4 regions of the Bacillus cereus group sp. BfR-BA-01316 genome follow, and region 3 is predicted to be linked to each of the others. Evidence: predicted binding sites of a transcription regulator. Region 3 holds the regulator's gene; each other region holds the start of a gene.

Region 1 (3,143 bases), on a different contig from region 3:
TTGGTCTAGTCATTAACATACTTCATCCCTACCTTCTCCGTTATTTATACTAAATATCTTTACGAACAATTGGCATACTCATGCAACGTGGACCCCCACGACCACGAGATAATTCCGAACTTAGTACCTCAATGACTTCTATACCATGTTCCCGTAATAAAGTATTGGATACATAGTTGCGATCATATGTAACAACTACACCTGGCGCAATTGCTAATGTATTCGAGCCATCATTCCATTGTTCACGAGCAGAAGCAATTACATCTCCTCCTCCACAAGGAATAAGAACTAATTCATTTAAGCCTAATACCTCTTTTAATGCTTCCATTAAAGAAGTACGATGTGTGATTTTAAGAGTTTCTTCATCTGAGCCTTTTTCTAAAATATAAATATTCATATTTCCTTTCGGCCCTTGAATGGCCGGGTGAATTGTAAATTTGTCATAATCGACCATTGTAAATACTGTATCTAAGTGCATAAACGCTCGGCATTTTAGAATTTCTATCGCTAACACTTTCTTAATTTTATTTTGTCGGCTAAAGAGATTTTTAGCTAAACGTTCAATTGCTTTAGCTGAAGTACGGGCAGATACTCCAATTGCAATTGTTTCTTCATTTAAAATTAGCTCGTCGCCACCTTCAATTGGAAACTTATAATCACGATCTAGCCAAATTGGCACATTGTGATTTGCAAATCTTGGATGATATTTAATGATGTACTCCATGAATAATGATTCACGTCTACGCGCCGGTTCTCTCATCTTATTTATCGTTAAGCCATCACCCACGGTAGCTGCTGGATCACGAGTAAAATATAAATTAGGCATTGGGTCTAAGTAAAACGGATAATGGTCTTCCATTAATTCGTATAAATGTGTCTTCTTACTTGTTTCAATTTCGCTTTTCCGTACACCACCCATAATTTTTTGAATTAATTCTTCATTTGAAAAGGAAAGTAAATATTCTTTTAAAGTTTGATGTGCAACATTTACGTCAGCCTGTCCTTCTTCTAAAATACGATCAACAAATTCTTCTCGAAGTTTTTTATCTACTAATGCCTCAGCAGCTAGTTTTTCTAAATAAAGAACTTCAACACCCCGATTGCGTAATGTTTGTGCAAAATAATCATGCTCTTTTTGAATAATTGGTAAGTATGGAATATCATCAAATAATAATTGTTGCAAATAATCTGGCGTTAAGTTTTCCACTTCTTTACCAGGTCGTTTTAATAAAACCGTTTGTAATTCCCCAATTTCTGAAGTAACATGTATCGGATGCTTCATTTGTTGTACCTCCTTTTAAATATGTTTGATGTCTTACAAGTACATAATAAATGCTATGCGCTTTCATCTTTGTGAAAGCATCCACATTATCATTGTGAAATATTAAACAAGTTATTTTTTAAAAATCATATAAATTTGTATTTTTATAACACTTTATCCCACTTTTTCAACAAAAAAAAATATATATTACGCATATATGTTGAATATTTAACTTCCGTATTTAAACAAAAATCCTGTTTTTAATTTTTATTAAAAACAGGATTTTTCATCTAAATAATTAAATTTAACCTTTCTTCTAAAATCTCCCTATCTGATTTCGACTGAGAAATTATAAGGCATGTATCATTTCCACATATACATCCTATTTTTTCTTTCCAATCTAACTCATCAAATAAAACACCAATAACATGTGCATTACCAGGTAATGTTTTAATAACCATTAATTGATCTACACAATCAATTTTTACAACAACCTCTCGTAATTTTTTCTTTAACTTTATATCAGTTTGTAAATGCTCTTCTGAGAAAAATTTATATATCATTAATCCTTCTTGAGAAGGTACCTTCGTTAAGTTTAACTCACGAATGTCTCGAGAAACCGTAGCTTGTGTTACTAATACATCTTTTTTTGCTAACAATTCTACTAATCTTTCTTGCTTCTCTATTTCATACTCCTTTACAAATTGTTTAATTAATCGTTGTCTTTTTTCTTTTTTCATAAAAGACACCCCTTTTAATATTATAGCTCGCTATAATTTTCATCCGAAAGGGACAGAACAGAATGTTGCGGAAACGTTCATAGTTTATATCTTTTAACTATAGATATTAAATCTAGCTAAAAAAGAGAAGGACAGCATTCTGTTCTTTTCTTTACATTGAAAATCGTTCAATCGTTTGTTTTAAATCGGCTGCTTGCTTCTCTAAATCTTTTAATAATTGATCGATTACCACCATATTTTTGGACTGTTGTAGCATCACACGCGCCACTTCTTGTGAACCAGCTGACGTTTCCTCTGCAATTGCTGCTACAGCCTTTGTTTGTGATCCTGTTTGCTGAATGTGACTTACTTGTTCATTCATATAACTACTAATTTGCTTCGTAGCATCGGCTACTTCTATAATACTTGATGACATTTCTTGTAAAATCAATTCAGTAGCCTCACCACGTTTTGCTTCTTCTTTAGCTATTTTCACTTGCCTTCTCATTTTCAACGCTACTTGTTGCACTTCTTCTTGCATATTCCGTAATAATTGCGATATGTTTCTCGCAGAATGATCACTTTCATCAGCAAGTTTTCGTACCTCTTCTGCTACAACTGCAAAGCCTTTTCCATGTTCTCCTGCACGAGCCGCCTCAATAGAAGCATTTAATGCTAATAAGTTTGTTTGGCTAGCAATCTCACTTACCACAGAAACTATTTGTTCCACCTGTTTCATTCTTTCTTCTAATTTCTGTACATTTTGCAGTGAATTTTCATTTTCTTTCGCCAATGTTTGAATGCCTTGAATTAAAGAAACAAAAACACGTGTGCTTTGACCTAAATCTTGAACCATTTCTGAAGACAACCCGTCAGACTGCTTTGCTTTTTCTTCTACTTCACTCGCAATAGAAGTCGTTGTATCTACAGTAGAAACAATGGCATGAATCGATGCTGCTGATTGCTCTGCACCTAAAGAAATTTCTGCAAGTGTCTCAGATACACCTTGCGATTGCCTTGTTGCTTCGCTTGTTTGTTTCCTAATTCGCTGAACTTGATTATTCGTATACGAGAATGTAGTATCAATATTTTTCACCATTATCCTTAAGTTTCCTAGCATCATATTAAATGCAACACTTAAAGATTTAATCTCATCATCTGTC
Region 2 (3,143 bases), on a different contig from region 3:
CATCTCGTTTCACTTCTTCACAATTTATTACATCCAATATGTTCACCTCACTAAGATGACAGAAATTTTTAACACTTTAACTATTTCTGCAAAAAACTGAAATACCCTTGTTATTTTTTAAAAATATACGTTTTTTCCTTGAAAATGTTTAATTTTTTTCGAATTTCCATATAAAATATCGAATTTTGACGAATATTCATTGCAAACGCTTCATTTTCCTTACTATTTCTCGCCTTTCATTGTTGCTCAATATTTATTTTATTGGTTTCTCTCCATTTTTTACGCTATTTCTCACGTAAAATACAAGTGAAATAATCTATTGTTTAAAAATATTTCTCAACATTTTTTGTCACAAATTTTATCATTTCCCGACGGAAAACTCCCACCTCAAGGAATAGGTAGGACATGGTCCAATGAGTATGCGGGAGATGAATGGCGGTTAGGAAAAATTGCCACAAGGTTAACTCCTAAAGAATAAAGTGAAACTCTGCTCGCAAATAGTGGGATAACGCACAAAAGCACTCTATTCAAAAATAGAGTGCTTTTTCTATAAACGACCCTTCTCCAGCAAAAGGGGTATATTGGGGATATACAAGGGAAACCGGAAAAGGAATTTATATTCAATTATATATAAGTCCAGAAGGAGGAAGCAGTTTCCCACCTCTGAATTATTTATCAATTATTAAAGTACTGGTGCCATTGTTTCTTTTAATACTTTTACAGAATGAGCGAATTTCACTTTTTCTTCTTCGTTTAATTCAAGCTCTACGATTTCACGTACACCTTCGCGGTTAATAACAGCTGGAACACCTACGTAAGCATCTTTCTCACCATATTGGCCTTCAAGGTATGCAGATACAGTTAACACGCTGTTCTCGTTACTTAAGATCGCTTTAGTTACACGAAGTAGTGACATACCGATTCCGTAGTAAGTTGCGCCTTTACGCTCGATAATGTGGTAAGCTGCATCGCGTACATTTTCAAAGATTTTATCTAAATCTTCTTGGTTGTACTGTTCGTTGTTCGCTAAGATTGTTTCTAGTTTTTGTACACCTACAGTAGCGTGGCTCCATACTGGAAGTTCAGTGTCACCGTGCTCACCAACGATATAAGCATGAACGTTACGTGGATCTACATCTAAGTAGTCACCTAACATGTAGCGGAAACGAGCAGAGTCTAAAGTAGTACCAGAGCCGATTACGCGCTCTTTTGGCAAGCCAGATTCTTTCCAAGTTACGTAAGTTAAAATATCAACTGGGTTAGTTGCGATTAAGAAGATTCCATCGAATCCGCTATCCATAATACCGCGAACGATTTGTTTAAAGATCTTTGTATTTTTCTCAACTAAGTCTAAACGAGTTTCGCCTGGCTTTTGTGGTAATCCAGCAGTGATAACAACTAGATCTGCATCTTTACAATCTGCATAGCTACCGCTCCAAACTTTTGTTGGTGCTGGAGAGAATGGTACCGCATGGCTTAAGTCCATTGCTTCCCCTTCTGCTTTTGCTTCATTTACATCTACAAGTACGAATTCTTCAGCTACACCTTGGTTAATCATTGAGTAAGCGTAACTACAACCTACAGCTCCTGTTCCTACTAATACTACACGATTGATACCTTTTTTCATGTTAATTTCCCCTCTCTATTGTTCACATATATTTTATATTATTGTTTAAGTAATTAATTAAAATACTAATTTAATGTTGTTTAACTTCTTTACATTCATATTGTAGCACGATTCATTGTGAATTACTTCACAAATTATGACCTATTTGTGAACTTTTTCACATAGAGTGTAAAGTTATTAGAGTGCGGGTGAAATCCATCTCAATGGAGGCGTTTTCTTTAGATTGTGAAAGCTTTTTTCTTAGAAGTATCCCGATAAATGAAATTATATAGGCGATTTTCTGAATATATCGACCGCAACTCACATTATATCAGCGATTTTTGCAATATATCGCCTTATCGATAATGATAACATCATAAAAAAGCTGCCCCAAATAGATTACCTATTGAAAGACAGCTTCTTCTATATATTATTTATTTTCCACAGTAGCCCCTAATACAGCAGCCTTTACATAATTTTGACCGTTTAATTTTTGTAAATCTGCTGATGTTAGCCCTATTTTAAGAAAATACCTATAAATGCTTTTAGAGGTTTCTATAATGATCTTTTCATACTCCATCGCTCGCTCCTTTCTATTAGTTAGACGATTAGAATAGAAAAAAGTATACAAAAATCTATAAAAAAAAGCAGACTACTCAAAGTCCACTTTTACACAACAAAAAAGAGATAGCAGTTTATGCTATCTCTTTTAGTATGACCCGTACGGGATTCGAACCCGTGTTACCGCCGTGAAAGGGCGGTGTCTTAACCACTTGACCAACGGGCCAAATCTGGCAGAGAAGAAGGGATTCGAACCCTCGCACCGCATTCGCGATCTACTCCCTTAGCAGGGGAGCCCCTTGAGCCACTTGGGTACTTCTCTATAATATGGCTCCGCAGGTAGGACTCGAACCTACGACCGATCGGTTAACAGCCGATAGCTCTACCACTGAGCTACTGCGGAATAATTATGGTGGGCCTAAATGGACTCGAACCATCGACCTCACGCTTATCAGGCGTGCGCTCTAACCAGCTGAGCTATAGGCCCATAATAGATAAGCGGGTGAAGAGAATCGAACTCTCGACCAGAGCTTGGAAGGCTCTTGTTTTACCACTAAACTACACCCGCATTAAATTGAAAATGGTGAGCCATGAAGGATTCGAACCTTCGACCCTCTGATTAAAAGTCAGATGCTCTACCAACTGAGCTAATGGCTCATTTTGAAAGTGGTGCCGGCTAGAGGACTTGAACCCCCAACCTACTGATTACAAGTCAGTTGCTCTACCAATTGAGCTAAGCCGGCTTGCGATTTCAAAATGGTGGCTCGGGACGGAATCGAACCGCCGACACGAGGATTTTCAGTCCTCTGCTCTACCGACTGAGCTACCGAGCCTTTATGTAAAAAAATGGCGGTCCCGACCGGGGTCGAACCGGCGATCTCCTGCGTGACAGGCAGGCATGTTAACCACTACACCACGGGACCATTTGGTTGCGGGGACAGGATTTGAACCTGCGACCTTCGGATTATGAGCCCGA
Region 3 (3,143 bases):
GCGAAGCATCGAACGACGTGCTTCTTCACTAAATTTAATATCTTTCGCCATAATATTTGACCCCCTTGAATTTTTAAAATGTATATAATTAACCGATAACTGCTAAAATGTCACTTTCACGTAAAATCAAGTAGTCTGTACCTTCGTATTTCACTTCAGTACCTGCATATTTTGAGAAGATGATAAGATCACCTGCTGCTACCTCTAAAGCAACACGCTCACCATTTTCAAGCACTCGGCCAGTACCTACTGCAATAACTTTACCCTCTTGTGGTTTTTCTTTTGCAGTGTCTGGTAATACAATACCACTTGCTGTTTTTTCTTCTGCTTGAACAAGTTCAATTACAACGCGATCACCTAATGGCTTTAGCATGAACAATAACCTCCTCATTTTGTTATGTAAATTTTATTTATTAGCACTCAAGTCACACGAGTGCTAACACACTTCTAATAATAAATAATCTCAATTTCTTTTGCAAGTAAAAAAATCATAATTTTTTCGCAAATTACTTTATGCACTTTCCTATATAGCATTACTTCTTCTACTACCTTTACTATATGAATCGTTGCTCCCACTTCTTGTATGTTACAATATGAAAGACACCCTAAGTTGTTTTCGCTAAACGTACAACTTTTTCCTGTCTCCTATTTTATTTTCAAATACTTATTTACAAAAAAAATATAATTCAAATGAAAGTTTATATCGTAGGTAGCATATTTACATGTTATCCTACCTTATCTCATACACTAGCGTTAGAAAGGATGGTTAAACCATTTGAAAAAACAATATTGGTGGATTATCGTTACATACATTTTAATGCAGTTATCAGGCATTGCCGGGTTACCGCTTCTCCTGAAAACTGGACTATATGATAATAGGGGATTTACTAGAGAGGAAAAAATTCAGCTTATAACTGGCCATTGGGCAATCATTAGCTTCTTTATTGCATTATGCATTGTACTTTGGTTACTTAGAACAGATATTCGTGACAGGCATTTAGATAAAATGCGCTCTACTGTTCCAGCTACAATTGGATGGATTTTTATCGGGTTCTTCTTAGCATTTTTCTCACAAAGTATCGCTGGTATGATTGAAATGTATTTACTAGGTATTAAACCTGGATCTGAAAATACAGCAAGGCTTATGGACATCGCAAGAACAACACCTTGGTTCCTTATTGTTGTATCTATAATTGGACCTATCTTAGAAGAAATCGTATTTAGAAAAATTTTATTTGGTACACTTTATAAGAAGTTTAACTTCTTTATTGCCGCTATCATTAGTTCCCTTGTATTTGCAGCGATTCATTTTGATTTTACTCACTTGTTGGTATACACTGCTATGGGGCTCGTATTCGCCTTTTTATATGTAAAAACGAAACGTATTATCGTTCCAATTGCAGCTCATGTTGCGATGAATACATTCGTTGCAGTCGCTCAAATTGTAGTAAGCAATGAGCAAATTCAAGAAATGATTAAAGAAGCCGAGAAAATGCAAGGCTTTATCGGAGGATTTTTTGTATGAGAAACTCACCATTGTTCATGGCTGCACTATACTTCCTTCTAGGATGTATCTTTACACGATTCGCCATTACGAACGTGACAGATACAATTTGGAATGTGTGGACAATACTATTTGCAGTTATGGCAACAATTGATTTTAATTTGGCACTTCGCCTTATCTTAGTCAAATTCACAAAGAAAAAACAATAATAAAACGCAGAGGTCGTCTCCTCTGCGTTTTATTGTGGATAATTCTTCAAAAAGTAAACAAGTGTTTGTAACTCTACAGCTAAATCAATATGATGAATTCTTATATTCTCTGACACATTTAATCGTGCTGGCGTGAAATTTAAAATACCATGCACATTCGTTTCTGCCAATCTATCTGCCACAGCTTGCGCTACTGTAGCGGGTACCGTTAATATTGCCACTTGTATATCAGTTGATAAACGTTCTTCTAATTCATCCAAATGATATACAGGAATTCCTCCGATTTCTGTTCCAACTTTCTCTTCACTAACATCAAACGCCATTTCAATTTTTGTATTATTGTTTTTCGTGAAATTATAATGTAAGAAAGCGGTCCCTAAATTACCTACTCCAATAAGTGCTACACGTGTTATATCATCTTGGTCGAGTGTTTCACGGAAAAATGATAATAAATAATTTACGTTATATCCATATCCTTTTTTCCCTAACGCTCCAAAATATGAAAAATCTCTTCGAATAGTTGCGGAATCAACCTTTACCGCTTCACTCAATTCGGCTGATGAAACACGTTGCTTACCAGAAAGAGATAAGTTTTGGATAAATCGATAGTATAGAGGCAATCGTTTGGCAGTGGCCTGTGGAATTTTTTGTTGATCCATATAACCTCTCCTCTCTTCCTATCTTTATTCATATACTTGAATCAAATACAGCAGTTTAGTACTCATGAATTTCCTTGTATAATAAAGAGAAGAAGTATTCTCTCTTTATTTTAAACTATACACTATTTTTAGTATGATTGAGAAATATAAACATGGCAAAGTTAAGAAATTATTTGAGGTGAAAACATTGATATTATTACAAGTGAATGGGCTTTCGAAATTATACGGTGCAGAAACGATTATTGCAAACATAAAATTGGAAGTACAAACAAAAGATCGTATCGCATTAGTCGGACGAAATGGAGCCGGAAAATCTACATTATTAAAAATAATAGCTGGTGAGTTATCTCATGATGGTGGTGAAATTATAAAACCGAAAGATGTCTCAATGGGGTATTTAGCTCAAAATACCGGATTAGAAACGTCTTTAACAATTTGGGATGAAATGTTAACCGTCTTTACACATCTACAGCAGATGGAGACAAAACTTCGAAGGCTAGAGCAAGAGATGGGAAAAGAAGAAAACTTTTCAAATGCGGCTATATACGAGAAATTATTAGCTGATTATGACCAATTACAATTAGATTATAAAGATCAAGGCGGCTATCAGTACGAAGCGGATATACGCTCGATTTTAAGCGGTCTTGGCTTCCCAGTTGAAACGCATCAGACGACAATTTCTACATTAAGTGGTGGACAAAAGACTCGATTAGCTCTTGGGAAATTATTATTAACTAGACCAGACTTACTTATTTTAGACGAACCTACAAA
Region 4 (3,143 bases), on a different contig from region 3:
AAAAATATTGATATTAAAACGGTTATTGTAGAACCAGAAGGATCCATTTTAAATGGCGGCAAAGCTGGTTCACATGAAACAGAAGGTATTGGTCTTGAATTCATTCCACCATTTTTAAAAACATCTTATTTTGATGAAATTCATACGATTTCTGATCGAAATGCATTTTTACGTGTAAAAGAATTGGCGCAAAAGGAAGGTCTTCTCGTTGGAAGCTCTTCAGGAGCGGCATTCCATGCAAGCTTGCTTGAGGCTGAGAAAGCAAAACCAGACACAAATATTGTAACGATTTTTCCAGATAGTAGTGAGCGTTATTTAAGTAAAGATATATACAAAGGATGGGAATAAAAAATGAGAGCAAAGACAAAGTTAATTCATGGTATTCGCATAGGAGAACCTTCAACTGGATCTGTAAACGTGCCGATATATCAAACGAGTACGTACAAACAAGAAGCAGTTGGTAAGCACCAAGGATATGAATATTCTAGAACTGGTAATCCAACTCGTTCAGCTTTAGAAGAAATGATTGCAGTGTTAGAAAATGGTCATGCAGGATTTGCATTTGGTTCAGGGATGGCAGCTATTACAGCAACTATTATGCTATTCTCAAAAGGAGATCACGTCATTTTAACAGATGATGTTTACGGTGGAACGTATCGTATTATCACGAAAGTATTAAATCGTTTCGGTATTGAGCATACTTTTGTAGACACAACAAACTTGGAGGAAGTTGTAGAAGCAATTCGTCCAAATACGAAAGCGATTTATGTGGAAACACCAACGAATCCATTACTGAAAATTACTGATATTAAGAAAATATCCACTCTTGCTAAAGAAAACGATTTATTAACAATTATTGATAACACATTCATGACGCCATATTGGCAGTCGCCAATTTCCTTAGGAGCAGACATTGTACTTCATAGTGCAACGAAATATTTAGGTGGGCATAGTGATGTAGTTGCAGGCCTAGTAGTTGTAAATAGTCTGCAACTAGCAGAAGACCTTCATTTCGTACAAAACTCAACAGGAGGTATTCTTGGACCACAAGATAGCTTCTTACTACTTCGCGGTTTAAAAACATTAGGAATTCGTATGGAAGAGCATGAAATAAATTCACGCGCAATTGCTGAGTTTTTAAATAACCATCCGAAAGTAAATAAAGTATATTATCCAGGTCTTGAATCACATCAAAATCACGAATTAGCAACAGAACAGGCGAATGGATTTGGTGCAATCATCTCATTCGATGTAGATAGTGAGGAAACATTAAATAGAGTACTTGAGAAGTTACAATACTTCACACTTGCTGAAAGCTTAGGAGCAGTAGAAAGTTTAATTTCTATTCCATCACAAATGACACATGCGTCTATTCCGGCTGATCGCCGTAAAGAATTAGGGATTACAGATACACTAATTCGTATTTCTGTCGGTATTGAAGATGGTGAAGATTTGATTGAAGATTTAGCACAAGCGTTAGCATAATGAGAAAGTACTGCTTATAGAGCAGTGCTTTTTAAAAGGTTTTTTGTGAAAAGTTTCACAAAATGGACATACACAAATAAAATGATTTCATGTATAGTGAAGTCATGAAATATTACTCACGAACAATCTTGTGAAAAGTTTCACAAACAATGAGATTCATGTAGGAAGGCAACTCTATTTTTTTACGCTAATCGGGACTTATTATGACCTATAGGGACTTATAAGGGCCATGATAACAGAATAGGAGGAAATTTACATGGTAGTCAAAGAGAAAGCTGTAAATGAAATGCAAGAGGTAAAAGAGATGATTGATACATTAGTGAAGAACGGTCAAAAAGCTTTACAAGCATTAGAAGGTTTTACACAAGAGCAAATTGACAACATTGTTCATGAAATGGCGCTTGCAGGTGTTGATCAACATATGCCGCTTGCGAAGTTGGCTGTTGAAGAAACGGGTCGTGGTGTATATGAAGACAAATGTATTAAAAATATTTTTGCTACTGAATATATTTGGCATAGTATAAAGAAAGACAAAACGGTAGGAATTATTCATGAAGATCCTCATGAAGAAATAATAGAAATTGCGGAACCGGTTGGTGTAGTAGCTGGAGTAACGCCAGTAACGAATCCAACGTCGACAACGATGTTTAAAGCATTAATCGCGATAAAAACGAGAAATCCAATTATTTTCGCTTTCCATCCTTCTGCACAAAAATGTTCTATTGCAGCAGCGAAAACAGTATACGATGCTGCATTGAAGGCTGGTGCACCAAAGCACTGCATTCAATGGATTGACAGACCTTCTGTCGAAGCAACGAAACAATTAATGAATCATGAAGGTGTTGCGCTCGTTCTAGCAACTGGAGGAGCTGGTATGGTGAAATCAGCGTATTCTACTGGCAAACCAGCGTTAGGTGTAGGGCCAGGTAATGTACCATGTTACATAGAGAAATCGGCACATGTAAAACGTGCTGTTAATGATTTAATTTTATCGAAAACATTTGATAACGGTATGATTTGTGCATCTGAACAAGCTATCATTGTAGATAAGGAAATCTATGATGATGTTAAAACAGAAATGATAGCAAATAATTGTTACTTTGTAACAGAAGAAGAGAGAAAAGAGTTAGAAAAGCTTGTTATTAATGAAAACACATGTGCAGTAAATAGTGATATTGTTGGGAAATCAGCACAGTATATTGCCGAATTAGTAGGGATCACTGTACCTGAAGATACAAAAATGCTTGTAGCTGAAATTAAAGGGATCGGAGCAGCGTATCCACTATCTCGTGAAAAACTGAGTCCAGTATTAGCTTGTGTAAAAGCAAATTCATTAGAAGAAGGATTTACATATTGCGAAGAAATGTTGAATCTTGGTGGTTTAGGACATTCAGCAGTCATCCATTCTACAAATAAAGAAGTGCAAAAACAATTTGGTTTGCGTATGAAAGCTTGCCGTCTCATTGTAAATGCCCCTTCATCACAAGGTGGAATAGGTGATATATACAATGGGTTTATTCCATCACTTACACTTGGATGTGGTTCCTATGGGAAAAATTCAGTTTCCCAAAACGTAACAGCTACTCATTTATTAAATATAAAAAGGCTGGCAAATAGAAAAAAGAGTATGCAGTGGTTCAAATTACCACCAAAAATTT

The links. Region 3 encodes Rex, which represses fermentation and respiration genes when NADH is low (regulators of the CRP and FNR family bind a similar motif). Its sites were predicted from a motif close to TTGTGAAATATTTCACAA; they were not measured.
Positions count from the first base shown of each region.
Region 1: a site for Rex is predicted at 1,375-1,392, ahead of arcA (arginine deiminase). Genes of this name have one in related genera too.
Region 2: a site for Rex is predicted at 1,743-1,760, ahead of MR071_RS10200 (L-lactate dehydrogenase). Genes of this name have one in related genera too.
Region 4: a site for Rex is predicted at 1,529-1,546, ahead of adhE (bifunctional acetaldehyde-CoA/alcohol dehydrogenase). Genes of this name have one in related genera too.

Region 1 is NZ_JAKUGX010000010.1:97,094-100,236, reverse strand. It holds gene argF (ornithine carbamoyltransferase) at 1-19, opposite strand, end outside; gene arcA (arginine deiminase) at 50-1,282, opposite strand; gene argR (arginine repressor) at 1,552-2,001, opposite strand; gene MR071_RS10775 (methyl-accepting chemotaxis protein) at 2,153-3,143, opposite strand, start outside.
Region 2 is NZ_JAKUGX010000009.1:135,895-139,037, forward strand. It holds gene glgB (1,4-alpha-glucan branching protein GlgB) at 1-37, opposite strand, end outside; gene MR071_RS10200 (L-lactate dehydrogenase) at 683-1,627, opposite strand; gene MR071_RS10205 (hypothetical protein) at 2,037-2,186, opposite strand; tRNA gene MR071_RS10210 (tRNA-Glu) at 2,322-2,393, opposite strand; tRNA gene MR071_RS10215 (tRNA-Ser) at 2,399-2,489, opposite strand; tRNA gene MR071_RS10220 (tRNA-Asn) at 2,496-2,570, opposite strand; tRNA gene MR071_RS10225 (tRNA-Ile) at 2,578-2,654, opposite strand; tRNA gene MR071_RS10230 (tRNA-Gly) at 2,665-2,735, opposite strand; tRNA gene MR071_RS10235 (tRNA-Lys) at 2,749-2,824, opposite strand; tRNA gene MR071_RS10240 (tRNA-Thr) at 2,835-2,910, opposite strand; tRNA gene MR071_RS10245 (tRNA-Phe) at 2,925-3,000, opposite strand; tRNA gene MR071_RS10250 (tRNA-Asp) at 3,015-3,090, opposite strand; tRNA gene MR071_RS10255 (tRNA-Met) at 3,094-3,143, opposite strand, start outside.
Region 3 is NZ_JAKUGX010000051.1:7,911-11,053, forward strand. It holds gene groL (chaperonin GroEL) at 1-51, opposite strand, end outside; gene groES (co-chaperone GroES) at 89-373, opposite strand; gene MR071_RS24105 (CPBP family intramembrane glutamic endopeptidase) at 776-1,525, shown strand; gene MR071_RS24110 (YdiK family protein) at 1,522-1,713, shown strand; gene MR071_RS24115 (redox-sensing transcriptional repressor Rex) at 1,743-2,372, opposite strand; gene MR071_RS24120 (ABC-F family ATP-binding cassette domain-containing protein) at 2,560-3,143, shown strand, end outside.
Region 4 is NZ_JAKUGX010000002.1:214,292-217,434, reverse strand. It holds gene MR071_RS02840 (O-acetylserine dependent cystathionine beta-synthase) at 1-348, shown strand, start outside; gene MR071_RS02835 (bifunctional cystathionine gamma-lyase/homocysteine desulfhydrase) at 352-1,485, shown strand; gene adhE (bifunctional acetaldehyde-CoA/alcohol dehydrogenase) at 1,742-3,143, shown strand, end outside.